Regions from separate parts of the Nonomuraea sp. NPDC049725 genome, predicted to be linked through region 1. Evidence: riboswitches for the same ligand, from Rfam matches in the RefSeq annotation. Region 1 holds a riboswitch; each other region holds the start of a gene.
The links. A riboswitch is a leader RNA that binds a small molecule or an ion and turns the genes downstream of it on or off. The one in region 1 is predicted to bind cyclic di-AMP.

Region 1 (4,911 bases):
GTGTCCGGCGCGGTGGGCGAGGAGATCACCACCGAGACGCCGCTGGAGCGGGTGCGCGCGCTGGCCGACAAGCACGAGGTGCACTGGGACGCCAAGTGGGGCCAGGGCAAGCTGGTCCAGGAGCTGTTCGAGGAGCTGGTCGAGCACACGCTGATCCAGCCCACGTTCGTCATGGACTACCCGCTGGAGACCTCCCCGCTGACCCGGCAGCACCGCGACAACCCGCTGCTCACCGAGAAGTGGGACCTGATCGGGTTCGGCACCGAGCTGGGCACCGCCTACTCGGAGCTGGTCGACCCGATCGAGCAGCGCCGCCGCCTGGTCGAGCAGTCGCTGCTGGCGGCCGGCGGCGACCCGGAGGCCATGCAGCTCGACGAGGACTTCCTCCAGGCGCTGGAGTACGCCATGCCGCCGACGGGCGGCATGGGCGCCGGCATCGACCGGATGATCATGGCTTTCACCGGCAAGAACATCCGCGAGACGATCCTCTTCCCGCTGGTCAAGCCCTCCCGTTGAGCCGCACCGGCAGGGTGGCGAGCCCGCGCAGCACCAGGTTTCCCTTGTACGGCGGCGCGGGGTCGGCCAGCTCCAGCTTCGGGGCCGCCTGAGCCAGGGCGCGCAGCGCGATCTCGCCCTCCAGCCTGGCCAGCGGCGCCCCGAGGCAGAAGTGGATGCCCAGCCCGAACGCCAGATGCCGGCCCGGCGTCCGCTCCACGTCGAAGCGGTCCGGGTCGGCGAACGCGGCGGGGTCGCGGTTGGCGGCCCCGACCAGCGCCAGCACCGCGCTGCCGGCGGGCACGGCGGTCCCGGCCAGCTCCACGTCCTCCAGCGTCACGCGCATGGTGAGCTGCACGGGCGGGTCGTACCTGAGCACCTCCTCGACCACCTGCTGGGGCGCGTCGGCGGCGCGCCCGAGCACGCCGTGCCTGACCAGGTTGAGCACGCCGTTGCCGATGAGGTTGACGGTCGTCTCGTGCCCGGCCACGAGCAGCAGCACGCAGGTGCCCAGCAGTTCCTGCTCGGTCAGCTCCTCGACCTGGGCGAGCGCGCTGAGCAGGTCGTCGCCGGGCCGCTCGCGCCGCAGCGCGATGAGGCGGCGGAAATACGCGCGGAACTCCTCCCGGTCGTGCTCGGTCCGGGAGATCAGGTCCGGCGGCACGATCGGGTCGAGGCTCCTGGCGAGCGTCTCGCTCCAGCCGCGGAAGCGCTCGTGGTCCTCGGGCGGCACGCCGAGCATCTCGCTGATCACCATGACGGGCAGCGGGTAGGCGAACGCGCTCATCAGGTCGGCCTCGTCGGGCAGCGCGTCGAGGAGCCCGGCGGTGATGGCCTCGATCCGCGGGCGCAGCCGCCTGATCATGCCCGGGGTGAAGGCCCGGCTGACCAGGCCGCGCAGCCGGGTGTGGTCCGGCGGGTTCATCATCAGGAACGAGCGGGGCGGCTCGCCGTCGGGCGGGGGGCCGTGGCCGAACCGGGCGTCACGCAGCACCGCGGAGCAGAGCTCGTGCGTGGTGGCGACGAGGAGCCCGCCGCGGGTCCGCAGCAGCGCGTCGCTCTCGCGCAGCTCGCGGTAACGGGTGTACGGGTCGCGCAGGAAGCCGGGGTCGGATGGATCGAACCCGAGCATGTCCGTTGGCGTCAAAGGAGCGTAGTCAGGATCGCTGTGATCGATCATCATGCTCCGATAAGTGCCGACATATGGCGAGTACTTCACATACAACGGATCATGTCAACGGAGGAGGTCAAGTGCGGCGAATTTCGTGCTTGACGACCTTTCCTGGATGCGTTTACCGTCTGCGAGGATGTGCCGCTCCGGTCGGGCCCTAGACGTCTCCGGGTGGTGCTGGTGGGGGGAGGGCTCCCGATGGATGTGCTCACAGAAGGCGTTGAACTGAGCCGTGCCGACCTGGCGTTGCTGGCCGAACTGGCCAAGGGCGTCACCGTGGACCGGGTCGGCCGACGCCTTGACATCAGCGGTCGCACCGTGCGGCGAAGACTGCGCGGCATCTGCGACCGCATAGGCGTGGCCACCGCGATCGAGGCGGTGGCCTGGGCCGCCCGCAGGCAGCTCATCTAACGCCGCTGGCCGGCTCTGGCGCCGCTAGTCGGCGATGCGGACGGCTCCGGCGAAGGGGCGCCGGGCGATGGACGCGATCCGCACCACGTCGCCGGTGCGCGGCGCGTGCACCATCATGCCGCCGCCCAGGTAGATGCCCACGTGGTGCAGGTCGTTGTAGAAGAACACCAGGTCGCCCGCGCGCAGCTCCTCCTTGGAGATGTGCCGGCCGGCGGTCCACTGGTCACCGGTGTAGTGCGGCAGCGAGATGCCCACCTGCTGGTAGGCGGCCATCACCAGACCGGAGCAGTCGTAGCCGCGCGGCCCTTCGGCGCCCCAGATGTACGGCTTGAGCTGCTGGGTGAGCGCCCACTTGGCGGCCTGGGCAGCCTTGCCCGAGCCGGGGATCGGCAGGTTGACCTTGACCGCCGGGGTGCCCGGCCGGCCGGCCTCGCCGAGTGCGCGCCTGAACAGGCTGCTCTCGACCTTGCCGACGAGCTTGACGATCCGGTCGCGCTTGGCGTCGAGGTCCTTGACGATCTTCGAGACCTCGGTGATGCGGGCCTTGGCGCCGGCGCGGGCCCGCTCGGCCGCCTGCATCGCCTTGGTGAGCTGGAGGATCTCCTCGCCCTGCTGCTGCTGGATCGCGTAGTTGGTGGCCGCCAGGTCGAGGTAGCCCTCGGGGTCGTCGGAGTTGACGAACGCCAGGGTGCCCGACAGGCCGCCGTTGATGTAGGTGGTCTGCGCGAGCAGGATCGCCTTGGAGCGCTTGTCGGCCAGCTCGGCCTCGCTGGCGGCCAGCGTCTTCTTGGCGTTGTCGGCGGCCTTCTGGGCCGTCTTGAGCTTCTCCCGCTGGCCGTTGTACTGCTCGGCCAGCGTCTCGATCTCCAGGTGCATCTCCTCGACCTGCTCGGAGAGCTCCTTGAGCGAAGGCTTGGGGTCGGCGGAGGCTGGTGAGCCCAAGGGCAGAGCGAGGACCAGTGCGGCCACGGCGGCCAAGCCGACGACACCGAATCGCTTCTTGCCAGAGCGCCTGTCCAACCAAGCTCCTTCCGTTGACGCCTACCGGGTTAGCTGACGGGTTCGGGCCGGAGCAGCCCTACCGAGCGTGGCTCGGATTCACCCCTGGCAGCGGGTTGACGCCGCCGGCGGGTCCCCGGCTCCCCTCGCGGGGATTGGGCGTGTCGACCGCGCGGTGTGCGCGGGTGACATCGTCGCTGGACACTAATGCACTCCTGGTTCCTGCTCAACCGGAACTGCCGAGTCTGTAGAGGTTTCACAACCGACGGGTCACAAGGTGATCTCGTGGCGAGCCGTACAGAAAAGACTTTATGCCCTCTTTGCCCCAAGTTCGCCCGATCGTGAAACTGTAGGAATCGTGCAATCCGGAGCGTGCACGCACAGTGACGGTCCGGGAGTTTGGGTCGAGCCGTAATGGGGTCTGTACTCTGGATGGCCATGGAGCAGGTCGCCGAGCTAGCGGTCCCCGAGACCGAAGTGCTCGTCAGGCGCGCGCGGACCAGGGACGTCAGGGCGATCAAGCTCCTGGTCGACACCTACGCCGGCGTCGGGCGCAAGATGCTGGAGAAGGCCACCGTCACGCTGTACGAGGACGTCCAGGAGTTCTGGGTGGCCGAGCGGGGCGGCGAGGTCGTCGGCTGTGGCGCGCTGCACGTGCTCTGGGAGGATCTGGCCGAGATCCGCACCGTGGCCGTGCACCCCTCGGCCCGGGGTTTCGGCATCGGCCATCGCGTGGTCTCGGCTCTCATCAGGACCGCTCGGGAGCTTGGGCTGGAACGTGTATTTTGTCTCACTTTCGAGGTGGACTTCTTCGCGAGGCACGGGTTCCGTACGATCCAGGGCACGCCCGTCTCACCCGAGGTGTACGCCGAACTCCTGGCCTCGTACGACGAGGGCGTCGCGGAGTTCCTCGACCTCGAACACGTCAAGCCGAACACCCTGGGCAACACACGCATGCTGCTCCACTTGACAGCGGGTGACGCGGACCTTGACTGCCGAGAAAGGTGATTGTTGATACCTATGTCGATACGTTGGGCAGGACAGGCATGTGCCCTGACACGTGCCACATGCGCACTCGAAGCGAGGTGACACGGTGAGCACAGGACAGCCGCCGTATCCACAGGACGATTCCCCCGAGAACTCCCCTGAATACGGCCAGAACGCAGGACGCCCCCAAGGGCAGCCCGACCCCGACGCGACGGTCGTCGGCTACCGCGTGGACGACCCCTACGGCCAGCAGCCCCCCTACGGTCAGCAGCAGGGTTACGGCCAGCAGCCCCAGTACGGCCAGCAGCCCCAGCAGGGCTACGGCCAGCAGCAGGGTTACGGTCAGCAGCCGCAGTACGGCCAGCCGGACTACGGTCAGCAGCAGGGCTACGGCCAGCAGCCGCAGTACGGTCAGCAGCCGCAGTCCCAGCCGGGTTATGGCCAGCAGCCCCCGTCGGGTCAGCAGCCCCAGTACGGCCAGCCCGACTACGGCCAGCAGCAGCAATATGGTCAGCAGCCGCAGTCGCAGCCCGACTACGGCCAGGGTTACGCCCAGCAGCCGCAGTCGCAGCCGGGTTACGGCCAGCAGCCGCAGTACGGCCAGCCGGACTACGGTCAGCAGCAGGCTTACGGCCAGCAGCCCCAGTCCCAGCCTGGCTACGGCCAGCAGCCGCAGTCGCAGCCGGGCTACGGCCAGCAGCAGTACGGTCAGCCCGACTACGGCCAGCAGCAGGGCTACGGGCAGCAGCAGTACGGTCAGCAGCCCCAGTACGGGCAGCAGCAGTACGGCCAGCCCGCCTACGGTCAGCAGCAGGGTTACGGCCAGCCCCAGTACGGGCAGCAGTACG
Region 2 (4,911 bases), on a different contig from region 1:
TCGTAGACGACGATCCGGCGGGTCGCGCCGAACCCCGAGACGTAGGCGTTCAGCGCGGTCGTCCGGCGCGAGGCGTCGGCCACCAGCACGTCCTCCACCGGCACCCCGTCACGCTCGGCCATCGCCATCAGGTTGGCGCGCAGCGGTGAGTCCGGCATGGCGTGGAAGTCGTTGAACACCGGCTCGAACACCACCGGGTAGACGAACGACGCCCCCACCGTCAGCGCGAACGCCCCGGCGGCGGCCGGGATCCACCAGCGCCGGATCCGCCGCGCCAGCGCCACCACGGCCAGCACCATGACGGCCAGCAGGGCCGCGTTGATGCCGACGCTCTTGAGCCGGTCGCCCGTCCAGGCCGCCCAGTCCTGCGTGGACAGCCCGAAGTCGCGCAGCACGCCCTCGAACCACATGCCGAGCGGCCACCGTACGGCCTCCTCGATCACCGTGAGCACGAGCACGCCCAGCAGCACCCGCGCCCACCACGGGCCCCGCAGCCATCCCAGCAGCCTCGCGCCGAGCGGCGTGGCCACGAGCAGCCCGGCGAACACCAGCGTGAGGCCCAGCGACAGGTAGCTCGGCACGCTGGTGGCCGCGTCGAACGCCTGCGAGCGGGCGATCTCGGCGGCGCCGAAGTCACGCGCCGGGTCGGGCGTCACCTCGGGCGCCCCGGCGGGCAGCGCCGTCCACGGCGTCGTGAACGCCACCACCCCGGCGATCACCGCCCCCAGCACGGCCAGCCCTGCCCCGGCCTCCCGCCGCAGCCTCACCTCACGCCCGCCCCCGTCGCCGGCGGCCCCGTCCCGTTCCCCGGCCACGTCCTCGTCCCCCGTCTCGGGCGACGGCTCGGCGACGTCCGCCCCCTGCAGGGCGCGGGTGGCGGGCGGGCCGACGTCCTGTTCGGTCGTCTCGCGCCGTTCCTGCCGGTCGTCCATGTCGCGTCCCCTCACGCCAGTCGGTCCCGGACGTACGCACGCCACAGCCGGGTCAGCGTGCCCGCCGAGATCCCCAGCGAGGCCAGCGCCCGGCCGGCGCCGTACGTCTGGGCATCACGGTAGAGCCTCACCAGGCTCTTCTCACCCCAGCGCGCGGCGACGAAGCGACACACCAGCCAGGCTTCCTGGTACGCGCGGGCGAGCCGGCCCGCGTCGGCCCCGGGGACGAAGTCGGCCGCGTCCGGCAGATCGGACGGCGTCCGCCCGGCCCGCACCTCGGCGGCCAGCTCGGCGGCGGCCACCTCGACGGGCAGCCCGGCGTCCCGGTAGGCCACGTAGTCGGCGAAGCCCTCATACAGCCAGACGGGCAGCCCGTCGGTCCCGGCGGCCACGTGGGTCAGCTCGTGGGCCAGCACGACGTCACGCCCGACCGGGGTGAGACGGGCGAAGTGCTCGGGCACCACGATCACGCGCCCCCGGTCGGCCACCGCCGCCAGCCCGTCGACCGACGCGACGCCCGCCAGCACGGCGGCCTCCCGCGCCGAGGCGGGCACCAGGACCACGGCCCGGACGTCACCGCCCAGCACTCCGCCGACCCGCCGCCCCGCGGTGTCGGCCCGGCGCGCCAGGTCCGCCAGCAGCCCGGGGGGCGCGTCCTGCCCGGCGACGAGCGACCGCTCACCGCGTACGACGTCGAGCCCGTCGCCCCAGCGCGCCCGCACGCCGGCGAGCACCCCCGCCTCGATGGCGGCGCCTCCCGGCCCCAGGACCGGCCCGGACCCCCCGGCCAGGGACGCCGCGACAACCAGCAGCACCACCGGCACGACCCGCCGGCGCCCCCGCGCGGACACCCTCCCGGACGTGCTGCCGGGCGCGCCGCCGGACGTGCTGCCGGACGTGCTGCCGGACGTGCTGCCGAGCCCCTTGCCGGACGTGCCGCCGGGCCCATTTCCAGGCCCGCTGCCGGACCCCCTGTCGGACACGCTGCCCGATCGTAGCCGCCGATCCTGAGCGTCAGCCCGGTCCGGAGCCCGGGAAGGCCGAAGGCCCCGTCCCGGGGCGGGGACGGGGCCTTCGGCGCAGGTCACAGACCGGGACGCACCGCGCCCGCGAACGACGCCTTGCGCCAGCCGCGAAGCTTCTCGACGCGCACACGCTGGCCCGTTCTCGGCGAGTGGACCATCTTGCCGTCGCCGACGTACATGCCCACGTGCCCGAGTCCGCGGAAGAACATCAGGTCACCCGGCTGCAGGTGCTTGTAGGAGACCTTCTTCCTGATGCGCGCGAACTGGCTGTTCGTCACGCGCGGGATCTTCACCCCGGCCTTCTTCCAGGCGTACTGGACGAGGCCGGAGCAGTCGAACGACCCGGGGCCGGTGGCGCCGTAACGGTACGGGTCGCCGATCTGCTTCTTGGCCACGGAGACGGCCTTGCGGGCCTTGGCCTTCTGCCGAGCGACCTTTGCCACCTTCGACGACTTGACGGACTTCTCCGTCTTGGTCACCGCGGTGGTGGCGAACTCATTCGTCGTCGCCGCCTGCGCCGTCGGGGCGTGGACGACCAGACCTCCGGCCGTCACGGTGATCAGCGCTACGCCACTCAGGGCGAGACGGGACAGACGGGGGTTGTGCGAGAGGGTAGACAGGATTGCTCCTAGGGGCTTCCACGAACGCCTACCGGGTTAGCTGACGGATTCGGGCCTGGAAGTCGCCCTACGGCGCTGAACGCGCCGATTCACCCCTGATCACCGCGTACGGGATCGTTGGGTCCCCGGCTCCGTGCCTCCTGGCTGCACGGACTCGGCAGGCCACCGCCGCGTCTTCGCGCCTCGGGGGCGCTGGCCGCGGTGACCGGCGGATGGTTCTCTCTGTCGAACATCGGGGGACCCGATGGTGACCGGCGGGCGTCCTGGCTGGAACGCCGCGACGCCAGAAGTTACGCCGAAAAGTCACGTAATGGCAAAGCCTGAGTAAGCGAGTAAAGATCAGACACGCCGGGAGTCAGGTCCTCATCCCCCGCCGGAGCAGCGGGTTTCGTTACCCAAGTGTGACCCTCCTCACACTTGGGCCGACCCCGTCTTGTCAGGGGCGTACGGCGCCCACGAGGCGGCGCCCGTACGACGAGAGTGTGACCACCTTCACCACGTCACCCGTCTGCGGCGCATGCACGATCTTGCCGCCGCCCGCGTAGATGCTCACGTGCCCGAGGCCCTCGCTGAAGATCAGGTCGCCGGGCTCCAGCGCGTTGAGCGACACCTTGCGGCTGGCGCCCCACGACCACTGCTGCCAGGTCGTGCGCGGCAGCGACACGCCACCGGCCCGCCAGGCGGCCTGCGTGAGCCCCGAGCAGTCGTAGCCGCCCGGCCCGGTGCCGCCGAACACGTACGGCTTGCCGACCTGCGCGTACGCGAAGCGCAGCACGGCCGCCGCGTTGCCCGAGGCGGGACCCGTGTACTTGAGGCCGGTGCTGTTGGGATTGCCCGCCTTGTACGCGCCCAGCCGGTCGAGGAGCTTCTTCTGGTCCTTGATGAGGTCCAGGATCTCCGCCCGGTCCTTCTTGACCGCGTCCCGCTCCTTGTCGGCCGCGGCCAGCGCCTCCTCGGCGCGGTCACGGTCGGTCTTCAGCCCCTGATTGGCCCGGTCGAACGCGGCGAGCTTCTGGGTGCGCTCCTGCGCGAGCTGCCCGCGTAACGCCATCCCATACAGCAGATCGGCCGGATCGTCGCTGGTCATCATGGTGGGCAGGGTCGAGAAGTCGCCCCCCAGCTTGTACGTCTCGACGGCCATGTTGACGACCTCACCGCGCAGATCCGCGACGGTCGCCAGCTTGCGCTTGTACGTGTCGTTCAGCCGGCTGTAGCGCGCCTTGGCCTCTTTGTACTTCTCGGTGGCCGTGTTGTAGCGGTCCACGACCTTGTCGGCCTTGTCGTTGAGCTTGTCGAGCTTCGCTCTCGCCTGCGCGAGAGTCGGCTTGGGATCGGCCAGCACCCCTCCGACGGGGGTCATCACCAGTCCGAACACCAGACCCGCGGCCAGCGGCACCCGGCCCAACCTCACAGCGTCGCCTCCCAGGGGATCATCCTCGGGGCGAAATAGTACAGAAGTGGCGAGTAATCCTCACCTAAACGCCATATTCGTCATCTAGGCGCGACCGAGCCGCCTCAGCAGCAGCGCGGACGGCACGGGCCTGGCGCCCATCCGCCTGACGGACTCGGCCACCTCGCGGTCGGAGGACACCACGGCGATCGCCCGGCCGGGCGGCTCGGCCCGGACGAGCTGGCGGATCAGGTCGTCGGCGATCTCACCCGGCGCGCTGAACAGCACCCGCACCCCGCGCGGCGCCACCACCTGCACCGGAGAGTTGAGCTCGGCGCCGTCGAACACCACGGTCACCTCGACGCGCGTCTGCGCGACCAGCCCGCCGAGCCCGGTCATCAGGCGGGCGCGCTGGTCGGCGAGCGTGAGCGTGCCGTAGCCGGACTTGGTCACGTTGTAGCCGTCGATGATCAGATGCACCTGCGGCAGCGCCAGAAGCTGATCGAGCAGCTGCGGGTCGTCGTCGGCCAGCGCGCGGGCGGGCACGCCGCGCACACCCGGCCGCTCACCGGTGAGCGCCGCGACCGAGTCGGCCGGCCGGCTGATCATGGTGGGCAGCGCCAGCTCCCTGCGCAGCCCCGCCGAGGCGTCCTGCAACGCGTCGAGCAGCACCCGGATGCGCGCGTCCTCGACGCTGCGCCCCTCACGCGCGGCCCGGCGCGAGGCTTCGAGCTGCTTCTCCACGTCGGCCAGGCGCTCACGCAGCCGCCGCAGCTCCGACTCCCCCGCGCTGCCGGCGGCCGTGGCCGCGTGCCTGGCCTCCTCGGCGGCCTGCTCCATCTCCTCGGCCCGCCGCACCGCGCCCTTCGCGCGCTCGCGGGCCTCGTGCAGCTTGCGGCGCAGCTCGGAGTTCTCGCCGCGGGCCGCCTTCAACTGCTCGCGCA
Region 3 (4,911 bases), on a different contig from region 1:
CGGCACCGCGGTCGCCCTGTCGGCCGGCACCACGACGTGGGCGCTGGCCCGTCACCTGATCGGGGTGCCGGAGCTGACCGTCATCACCAACTCGATCCCCGTGGCCGAGGTCTTCCACCGCAATCCGCGCGCCGATCGCACGGTCGTGCTCACCGGCGGCGTCCGCACCCCCTCCGACGCGCTCGTCGGCCCGGTGGCCGTGGCCGCGATCCGGCGCCTGCACGTGGACACCCTGTTCCTGGGGGTGCACGGGATGAGCGTGCGGGCCGGGTTCACCACGCCCAACCTGCTGGAGTCCGAGACCGACCGGGAGCTGGTCAACGCCGCGCACCGGCTGGTCGTGCCCGCCGACCACACCAAGTGGAACACGGTCGGCATCAGCACGATCGCGGAGCTGCGCGAGGCCGACGTGGTCATCAGCGACCCCGGGCTGCCCCAGGAGGCACGTACGGAGCTGGCCGAACGCGCCGGCGAACTGATCATCGCGGAGGGCTCGCAGTGAAGCGCACCATCACCCATCTGGCCGACGGCCGGGAGCTGATCTACTTCGACCGGCGTGACGACGCCGACCGGAGCGCGATCGACCGGCGGCCGCTCGATCCCCGGCCGGTGGCGTCGGAGCTGCGCTACGACCCGCTGACCGAGGAGTGGATCGCGGTGGCCGGGCACCGGCAGACGCGCACGTTCCTGCCTCCGGCCGACGAGTGCCCGCTGTGCCCGTCGTCCGCAGAGCGGGCGTCGGAGATCCCGGCGGACGACTACGACGTGGTCGTGTTCGAGAACCGGTTCCCGTCGTTCTCCCGCAATCTCGGCAGTTACGCGGACGTGGGCGGGCTGAGCGAGGTCCGGCCGGGTGTGGGGCGGTGCGAGGTGATGTGCTTCACCTCCGAGCACTCCTCGTCGTTCTCGCAGCTCTCCGACGACCGGGTGGAGCTGGTCATGGAGGCGTGGGCCGACCGCACGGCCGAGCTGTCCTCGATCGAGGGCGTGGAGCAGGTGTTCTGCTTCGAGAACCGGGGCGAGGAGATCGGCATCACGCTCTTCCACCCGCACGGCCAGATCTACGCCTATCCGTACGTCACGCCGCGCACCAAGCTGCAGCTCGGCGCCGCCAGGCGCTACGCGGGGCGTCGGCCGGGGCGCAACCTGTTCGCCGACGTGCTGGCGGCCGAGCGGGAGGCGGGCACCCGGGTGGTGGCCGCCAACGAGCTGTGGACGGCGTTCGTGCCCGCCGCCGCGCGGTGGCCGTTCGAGGTGCATCTTTACCCGCATCGCCGGGTGCCGGACCTGGCGGCGCTGTCGGAGGCCGAGCGGGCGGCGTTCGCCCCGCTCTACACCTCGGTGCTGCGCGCGCTGGACGGGCTGTTCGGGGTCGCGATGCCGTACATCTCGGCCTGGCACCAGGCGCCGGTCCGGCAGGACCGTGAGCTGGGCTATCTTCATCTGGAGCTGTTCAGCATCCGGCGGGCGCCGGGCAAGCTGAAGTACCTGGCGGGATCGGAGTCGGCCATGGGAGCCTTCGTCAACGACGTGCTCCCGGAAGAGGCGGCACGCATGCTTCGATCACAGGTAGATCACTAATTGATTTCCGATTGATGTCGCATTACTCGTGATCTACCACTACTATCCCTTCAAGCGCGGTCATAGCACCGTGTACGCCTAATCCCGGGCGAGTTGCCCGGGAGCCGGGGACCCATCCGCACCTGGGGTGAATCCACTTCGGTGGTAGGGAAGCGACTCCCATGCCCGAACCCGTCAGCTAACCCGGCCGGCAGAGGGAGAGGAAACCCCGCACGTGGCGTCAGCGTCCCCCACGCGACTTGCCATCGGCGTCGTCACCGCGGCAGCGATGACGTTCGCCACCTGGTCAGCACCGGCCGCGGCCGAGCCCAAGCCGTCCGAGAGCCAGCTCCGCGGCGACCTGAAGCAGCTCAACAAGAAGGTCGACCAGCTCATCGAGCGCTACAACGCCAAACGCGTCGAGCTCGCCAAGGCCCGCGAGGCCGCCGAGGCGGCCAAGAAGCGGCTCGCCGCCGCCGACCAGGCGCTCGCCGCCGCCCAGCTGAAGGTGGGCGAGCTCGCCAGACTTCGTTACCAGAGCGGCACGCTGGGCCTGCCCTACTACATGGTGCCGCCCGACGGGGCCAGCGCGGCCGTGGTCGAACAGCTCACCGCCGAGCAGCAGGCCATCGTGGCCGGCGTCGCCGCCGCCCGCGACGAGCAGAAGAAGGCCGCCGACGCGGCCGCCGCCCTGGCCCGCCGGCTCAGCGCCGACACGACCGAGGTGGCCAAGCAGCGCGACGAGGCCGAGGGCGTCATCGGCGACATCGAGAAGAAGCTGGAGGACCTGATCCCGTTCAGCACCGGGCGGCGCTCCGACGGCACCTGGGCCCCGCAGCTGCCGAGCGGCACCGACAACATCACCGCCCGCACCCGGGCGATGAAGGCGCAGATCGAGAAGAGCTTCAAGCTGCCGTTCAGCGTCGGGTGCTTCCGCTCGGGCTCCAGCGGCGAGCATCCGCTGGGGCGGGCCTGCGACTTCATGATGAGCGCCGGCGGCTCCATGCCCACCGCGGCCAACAACGCCCTCGGCGACCGCATCGCCGAATGGACCGTGAAGAACCGGGACAAGCTCGGCGTCAAGTACGTGATCTGGAAGCAGCGGATCAACCACGGCTCCGGCTGGAACGCCATGTCCAACCGCGGCAGCATCACCGAGAACCACTACGACCACGTCCACATCTCGATGCACTGACGTGGCCGGCCGGCTCGGCGTTGACAGAATATGTAGATCGGTCTAGTTTTTCGGCATGGGTAAGAAGGGGGCCGAGACTCGGCTGCGGATCCTGGAGGCGACCCAGGAGCTGGTCGAGGCGGGCGGCTATGCCAATGCCGGGCTCAATCAGGTGATCGCCGCCAGCGGGGCGCCGCGAGGGTCGCTGTACTTCCACTTCCCCGAGGGCAAGGACCAGCTGGTCGGCGAGTCGATCCGGCGGGCCGGGGCGGCGATCGGGTCGGCCTTCGACGATCTGGCCGTGGACGAGGTGCTGCGGCTGCTGGGCGACCGGCTGGAGGAGTCGGGCTGGCGCAAGGGCTGCCCGGTGGCCACCGTGGCGCTCGAGATGGCCGCCGCCAGCGACCCGCTCCAGCAGGCGTGCTCGGAGGTCTACACGTCATGGGAGGCCGCCCTGCGTACGCGGCTCGCGGGGCGACCGGACGCCGACGATCTCGCCGTCACCGTCCTGGCGCTGATCGAGGGGGCGCTGCTGCTGGCCAAGGCGCACCGCAGCCGGGAGCCGCTGGACCGCGTCGCCGCCGTGCTCGCCGGGCTCCTGCGCTGACCCCCGGGGCCGCCTCCCCGCCACGGAGGCGGCTCTTTTCACGCCCAGAAAATATGTAGACCGATCTATTGAGGAGCTCTCTTGGACGCGATCGTCTTCGGCGCGACCGGCTTCGTCGGCCGGGCACTCGTCGCCGAGCTGCTGGGCCGCGGGCAGCGGGTGGCGGCGGCCGTGCGGACCGACACCCTCACCCCGTGGCTGGCCGAGCGGGGCGTCGCCACCGGCGGGCTGAACGTCGTCACCGCCGACCTCACCCGCCCGCTCACCGGACTCCCCCAGGCACGCGACGTCTACAACGCCGCGGCGCGCTTCGCGTTCGGCCTCGGCGTCGAGGAGGCTCGCGCCGTGAACGTGACCGGCGCGCTCCACGTGCTCGAATGGGCCGCCACGCTCCCCCGGCTGCGGCGGCTCGTGCACATCAGCGGCTACCGGGTGAGCGGCGTCCGCCCCGACTACGCCCGGCTGGGCGCGTACGAGGCGTCCAAGGCCGAGGCCGACCTCGCCGTTCATGCCAGGGCGCGCGAGCTGGGCGTCCCGCTGACCGTCGCCAACCCCAGCACGGTGATCGGCCCCGGCCAGCACCTCGGCCTGGCCTCCCTCGTCGGAGACCTGTGGAACGGGCGGCTCCCGGCGCTGCCCGGCGGCCCGGACGTCTTCCTGCCGGTCGTCACGATGGACTACTTCACGCGCTTCCTGGCGGAGATCCCCGCCGCCCCGGCGGGCGAGGACCACTGGGTGCTCGACGACGACACCCCGCCGCTGCCCGAGCTGATCGGCCTGGTCGCCCGGCACCTCGGCGTGCGCGCGCCGCGCCGGACGATCCCCGTCGGCCTGGTGCGGCGGCTGCCGCGGGCGCTCACCGGCGCCGATCCGGAGACGCTGTCGTTCCTGTCGCCGGACCGCTATCCGACGGCCTCGGCCCGCGCCCTCGCCGCCCGGGCCGGCCTGGAGATGCCGCCGGTCGCCGACGCCCTGCGCGCCTGGGCGGACGACCTGGTGGCGGCCCGCTTCGGCGCGGCGACGCCGTGGCTGCGCCCGTACGGGTTCCGGGACCGTACGTGGGTGATGGGGGACGCCCGCGACCCCGGGCACGTGCTGCTGCACGGGCTGCCGGTGAACGCCGACGTGTGGGCGCGGGTGGCCGCCCTGCTGCCGGGGCCGGTTCTCGCGCCCGATCTGCCCGGGCTGGGGCGGTCCGCGCCTTCTGACCGGCCGGTGGAGGCGTGGCTGGCCGGGCTGATGGGCAGCGTGCGGACGCGGCCGACGCTGGTGGCGCACTCGCTGGCCTGCGGGCCCGCGCTGCGGTTCGCGGTCGAGCATCCCGAGCGGGTGGGCGGGCTCGTGCTCGTGGCTCCGGCGTTCCTCCAGGCTCCGGCGTCATGGGCGGCGCGTTCTGCCGTGGCCGCGCCCCTGCTGCGCCGCATGTCCGCCGCCCGGCTGGCCGCCACGCTGGGCGTGCCCGAAGGACCGGAGGTGGCGAGCGCCGCGCTGGACCTGCGCCGCCCGGGGGTGGCGCGGCGCGTGGTCGCGGCGCTGCGGGCGGCCTCGGCCGGGCGGGACGCCGCGCGGG
Region 4 (4,911 bases), on a different contig from region 1:
AGGGGCGAGCGCGAGCACCGTCACCGGACACACCCCCTCTCACCAGGCCGAACCCTTGTTCGATTCGAGTACCTAAGACTGTAGCGCGGACTCGAACAGGTGCGCGATGATTTCGGGTAAAGAAGTTTGCAACAGCCGAGCCCACCCCGGGCGTCATGGTGGTGTGGAGTTCGAGGATTTCGTCCGGGCCCGCGGGCCGGCCCTCCTGCGATACGGCTACGTGCTCACCGGCAACGCCGATGACGCCGCCGATCTGGTGCAGGAGGCGCTGCTGCGGCTGAGCGACACCTGGCGGCGGGTGCGCAACAAGGACAATCCGGAGTCGTACGTCCGTACGATCATGGCCCGCCAGCACGTGAGCTGGTGGCGCAAGGTGCGGCGCGAGCGCCTGACGGGCGAGCTGCCCGAGGGCTCCTACACCGACATCCACTCCACCGGCGAGCTCTGGAGAGAGCTCGCCACGCTGCCGCGGCGGCAACGCGCCGTGCTGGTGCTGCGCTACTACGAGGACCTGTCCGACCAGGAGATCGCCGACATCCTCGGCATCTCCCGAGGAACGGTGCGAAGCCAGGCGTTCCGCGGGCTCAACACGCTCCGGGTCAGGCCGGCGATGCTCGAAAGGGGACGGGCGTGAGGACAGAGGACGAGCTGGTCACGGCGCTGCGGCAGGGCGCCGCGGACGCGCCGGAGCCGGACCTGCTGGCGGGGGTCGCCCGGCTGCGCAGGCGGCGGCGCGCCAGGAGAAGGGCGCAACTGCTGGCCGCGGCGGCCGTGGTGGCGGTCGCGGGCACGGGCACGGCGGTCTTCAGGGGCACCGCCGTACAGGAGAACCCGCAGCCGCTGGCGACGGCCACGGCGTCGATCGCCCCGGTGCCCGTCGAGCCGGTGGAAGCGGTGGCGGCGGAGCTGTGGCCGGAGGCGGTGTTCACCATGCCGGCCAGGAACTCCGACGGCTGGCGCTACCGCCCCATCACCGCCATCAGCCCCACGGAGGTCCTGCTCAGCGCCGAGTCGTCGTTCGAGAAGGCCGGCAAGTTCGAGGTGTACGACTCGCGTACCGGAAAGGCCAGGCTCGTCGCCGAGGTGCCGAAGGACGACCGGCTGAAGAAGTACATCGTGCAGGGCGTGACCGTGGACGGCGCGAACGTCGCCTGGTTCGCGTACGGCGAGCAGGGCGACGGCGCGCAGATCCGCGACATCTGGACGGTCCCGCTGGCCGGCGGCGAGGCCAGGCTGGTGGCCAGCCGAGTGGGCCAGGACGCCGACCTCGACGCGATCGGCCTGGACGGCGACCACGTCGTCTGGTCGGAGGTCGACGGCGGCGTGTGGCGGCACCCGCTCGGCGGGATCGAGCCCGAGCGCGTCCCCGGCAGCGACGGCCTGCACCTCATCCAGTGGCCCTGGGCCACCGACGTGACCGACCTGCCGGGGGACCTGGACCGCAACCAGCTCCGGCTGGTGAACCTGGAGGACGGCTCCAGCCTCACCGTGGCGGCGCCGCCGGGCGTGCAGGGCATGCGCTGCGGGCCGGTCTGGTGTTACGGCCGGGCGGAGCGCGGCACGGTCATCAGCCGCGTCGACGGCTCGCAGCCGCCCCGGGAGGTCGCGCGCGGCATCGGCATGGGCGTGGCGCGCTACCCGATCCTGGACCGGTTCCTGGCGGCGGGCAATGCGGTGTACGACCTGGCGACGGGCACGATGGTGAGCTTCGGCAACCCGGGCAACTGGTACGGGGCGGGCGTCTCGTCGGAACCGAGCACCGTCTTCTACTGGGGCGCCACCAAGGGGGACAAGCCGGACAAGTTCCGGGTGCTGAACTTGGCAGCGGTCCCACCGGCGCAATAGCGTTCCGCCTCATGCGGACCTTCGCGAACGTACAGGAACTCAAGGCTGCCGTCGGCGAGAAGTTCGGCCCCACCGAGTGGCGCACCGTCACCCAGGAACAGGTCAACCTCTTCGCCGACGCCACCGACGACCACCAGTGGATCCACGTCGACGTGGAGCGGGCCAAGGAGGGCCCGTTCGGCGGCACGATCGCGCACGGCTACCTGAGCCTGTCGCTGCTGCCGGCGTTCATGTTCGAGCTGGTGCGGGTCGAGGGCATCGCGATGGGCGTCAACTACGGCCTGAACAAGGTGCGCTTCCCCCGCCCGGTGCCGGTCGGGGCCAGGGTGCGGGCCACGGCCGAGCTGACCGACGTCAAGGGGACACCGGCGGGCTACCTGTCCAACCTCAAGATGACCATCGAGGTCGAGGGCGAGAAGCGCCCGGCGTGCATCGCCGAGACGCTCAGCCTTTACGTTCCCGCGGAGTAGCCGGGCCGCGGGCCCCCGCCCGCGGCCGGTTTCGTGGAAATTTCGTTACGAGGGAATTACCCAGGTCAGGGGTGTGTTGGACATTTCTGTACGCGGGTAAGACGCGACCGACTCTCGGGCGTCACGACCCACCGTCCATCACAGGGACCGACCTGTGACCGCTGAATCCGCTCACACGCGGAACCGGGGACCCATGTGTTCCACCGGGGTGAATCGGCACCAACATCGCCGTAGGGCAGCTTCCACGCCCGAACCCGTCAGCTAACCCGGTAAGCGGTATGGAAGCGAGGAGTTACCCTTAATGCGCCCCATCCGCACCCCCAAGATCAACGTGTCCAAGGCCGTCCTCGGCGCCGCGCTCGTCGCGACCGCTTTCGGCGCCCACGTGTCGGCGGACGCCAGCACCGCGACCACCGCCAACACCCAGCCGCAGGCCGCCCAGGCCCAGCAGGCCGCCACGAACCAGAACACCAGGGTCAACGTCTCCGCCTCGCAGGTCCTGGCCGTCGCCAAGGCCCAGGTCGGCACCTCCGAGAACGCCGCCGGCGGTGGCACCAAGTTCCAGGAGTGGTACGCCAACTCCCAGCGCGCCGCCGAGACCGTCCAGCGTGACGGCGGCAACCGCCAGGACTACCTGAACGCCGCCTGGTGCTCGATGTTCGTCTCCTGGGTCGGCGAGCAGACCGGCGCCCGTCCGCAGGTCGGCTGGGACGCCTACACCGTGACCCACGCCAAGTGGTTCGCCGCCAACGACCGCTGGGGCCAGGAGGCCAAGCCCGGCGCCGTGGTCTTCTTCTCCTGGAGCGGCAGCAAGGACATCAGCTCCATCGACCACGTCGGCTTCGTCGTCAAGGACAACGGTGACGGCACGATCTCCACGATCGAGGGCAACACCGGCAACGGCAAGGTCGAGGAGCGGGTCCGTCCCACCTCGCAGGTCGCCGGCTACGGCTACCCGTCGTACGCCGCCTGATCAGACCGCCTCGAAAGCGCGCGTCCCCTTCCGGGGGCGCGCGCTTTTCGCGTTTCGTGCAACGGTACGGCGTGCTGGAGGATCCCTGGATACGTGGACCACACAACCGAGTTCGACGAGTTCGTCCGGAGCCGGGGCGACGCGCTCCTCCGGTACGGCTACGTGCTGTCCGGCAACGCGGACGACGCGGCGGACCTCGTCCAGGAGGCCCTGGCCAGGCTGGGTGACGCCTGGTCACGGGTGCGCAAGAAGGACGACCCCGAGGGGTACGTGCGCACGACCATGGTCAGGCTGCACATCACCTCGTGGCGGCGCAGGCACCGGGAGGAACTGGTGTCCGTCGTGCCGGAGAAGGGGCGCTTCGACCGTTACGAGGATGCGGACCTGTGGGCGGACCTGCAACGGCTGCCGCCCAGGATGCGAGTGGTCCTCGTGCTGCGCTACTACGAGGACCTGCCCGACGCGGAGATCGCCGCGATCCTCGGCGTCTCGCGCGGCACCGTGCGCAGCCAGGCGGCGCGTGCCCTGGACAAGCTCCGGATCAAGCGAATGCTGCAGGAGGCACGATGAGAAGCGAAGAGGACCTGGTCCGGACCCTGCGTGCCGGGGCCGGGCACGTCACGCCGACCGGCGGGCTGGCGGCGGCCGTCGCGGCCCGGCGGCGGTCGCGGCGACGCCGGCAGTGGGCGGGCATGGCCCTGGCGGCCGCCTCGGTGGTGCTGGTGGCCGGGGGGACGATGGCGGTGTGGCGGGGGGAGCCTCGGGTCTCGGTGGAGCCGGCGGTCGCGGTGACCACGGTGTCGCCCGGGGAGGTGGCCAGTGCCGTCCCCAGGGTGGCGGAGGTGAAGCCGGTGGCCGAGGTGTGGCCGGAGGCGGTGTTCACGATGCCGGCGGCGGCCCCCGATGGTTGGAAATATCGCCCGGTGACCGGAATTTCCCCCACCGAGGTGCTGCTGACCGCCGAGTCCTCCTTCGAGAAGGCCGGCCGCCTGGAGATCTACGACAGCACTGCCCGCACGACCAGGGTGGTGGGCGACATGCCCGCCCCCGAAGGCGTCAAGGGCTACTTCGTCCAGGACGTCGAGGTGGGAGAGCGGTACTTCGCCTGGTACGGCACCACGCCCAACGACAGGGACAAGTGGGCCGACTTCTGGATCATCCCCCGCGAGGGCGGCACCGCCCAGCGCGTCGGCGAGGTCACCGGCGACCTGGCGAACGTGGAGCGGATCGGCCTCACCGAGGACGCCCTGGTCTGGTCCGTACGCGACGGGGGTGTACACCGGCTTCCGCTGTCCGGCGGCGAGCCCGAGAAGGTCGCCGGTTCCGACGGCCTCCACCTGGACTCCTGGCCGTACGCCGTCGGCTACGCGCCGGGCGAGCGCGGGCAGAAGAACCAGGATCGCAGGGTCGACCTGGTGACCGGCGAGAAGATTCCGCTCCCGGCCTCCGGCTCCGTCACGAAGCTGACCTGCGCCGCCGAGTGGTGCTACGGCGACGCCAAGGGCGGCGGGCTCCTGGTGCAGGGCCTCGACGGCTCCGACGCCACGCTGCTCCCGTCGCTCGGCTTCCACGGGGAGGTCCTGGGCGACCGGTTCGCCTCGGTCATGCCGGTCAGAGGTGACG

Region 2: linked by a shared signal. The riboswitch ahead of AB0J53_RS15970 (C40 family peptidase) and the one ahead of AB0J53_RS11725 (NlpC/P60 family protein) in region 1 are both predicted to bind cyclic di-AMP.
Region 3: linked by a shared signal. The riboswitch ahead of AB0J53_RS30250 (hypothetical protein) and the one ahead of AB0J53_RS11725 (NlpC/P60 family protein) in region 1 are both predicted to bind cyclic di-AMP.
Region 4: linked by a shared signal. The riboswitch ahead of AB0J53_RS03390 (CHAP domain-containing protein) and the one ahead of AB0J53_RS11725 (NlpC/P60 family protein) in region 1 are both predicted to bind cyclic di-AMP.

Annotation. Positions count from the first base shown of each region.
Region 1 covers NZ_JBFANJ010000004.1:116,211-121,121, forward strand. Annotated here, with positions in the region: gene lysX (bifunctional lysylphosphatidylglycerol synthetase/lysine--tRNA ligase LysX) at 1-516, shown strand, start outside; gene AB0J53_RS11715 (cytochrome P450) at 500-1,642, opposite strand; gene AB0J53_RS11720 (LuxR C-terminal-related transcriptional regulator) at 1,865-2,077, shown strand; gene AB0J53_RS11725 (NlpC/P60 family protein) at 2,102-3,097, opposite strand; cyclic di-AMP (ydaO/yuaA leader) riboswitch at 3,101-3,248, opposite strand; gene AB0J53_RS11730 (amino-acid N-acetyltransferase) at 3,515-4,084, shown strand; gene AB0J53_RS11735 (RDD family protein) at 4,170-4,911, shown strand, end outside.
Region 2 covers NZ_JBFANJ010000005.1:370,697-375,607, forward strand. Annotated here, with positions in the region: gene AB0J53_RS15960 (M48 family metallopeptidase) at 1-932, opposite strand, end outside; gene AB0J53_RS15965 (hypothetical protein) at 944-1,915, opposite strand; gene AB0J53_RS15970 (C40 family peptidase) at 2,017-2,511, opposite strand; cyclic di-AMP (ydaO/yuaA leader) riboswitch at 2,588-2,747, opposite strand; gene AB0J53_RS15975 (NlpC/P60 family protein) at 3,014-3,988, opposite strand; gene AB0J53_RS15980 (NYN domain-containing protein) at 4,073-4,911, opposite strand, start outside.
Region 3 covers NZ_JBFANJ010000012.1:258,231-263,141, reverse strand. Annotated here, with positions in the region: gene AB0J53_RS30260 (DeoR/GlpR family DNA-binding transcription regulator) at 1-502, shown strand, start outside; gene galT (galactose-1-phosphate uridylyltransferase) at 499-1,581, shown strand; cyclic di-AMP (ydaO/yuaA leader) riboswitch at 1,647-1,788, shown strand; gene AB0J53_RS30250 (hypothetical protein) at 1,796-2,755, shown strand; gene AB0J53_RS30245 (TetR family transcriptional regulator) at 2,811-3,341, shown strand; gene AB0J53_RS30240 (alpha/beta fold hydrolase) at 3,423-4,911, shown strand, end outside.
Region 4 covers NZ_JBFANJ010000001.1:651,680-656,590, reverse strand. Annotated here, with positions in the region: gene AB0J53_RS03405 (SigE family RNA polymerase sigma factor) at 164-634, shown strand; gene AB0J53_RS03400 (hypothetical protein) at 631-1,845, shown strand; gene AB0J53_RS03395 (MaoC family dehydratase) at 1,857-2,315, shown strand; cyclic di-AMP (ydaO/yuaA leader) riboswitch at 2,465-2,606, shown strand; gene AB0J53_RS03390 (CHAP domain-containing protein) at 2,617-3,288, shown strand; gene AB0J53_RS03385 (SigE family RNA polymerase sigma factor) at 3,382-3,858, shown strand; gene AB0J53_RS03380 (hypothetical protein) at 3,855-4,911, shown strand, end outside.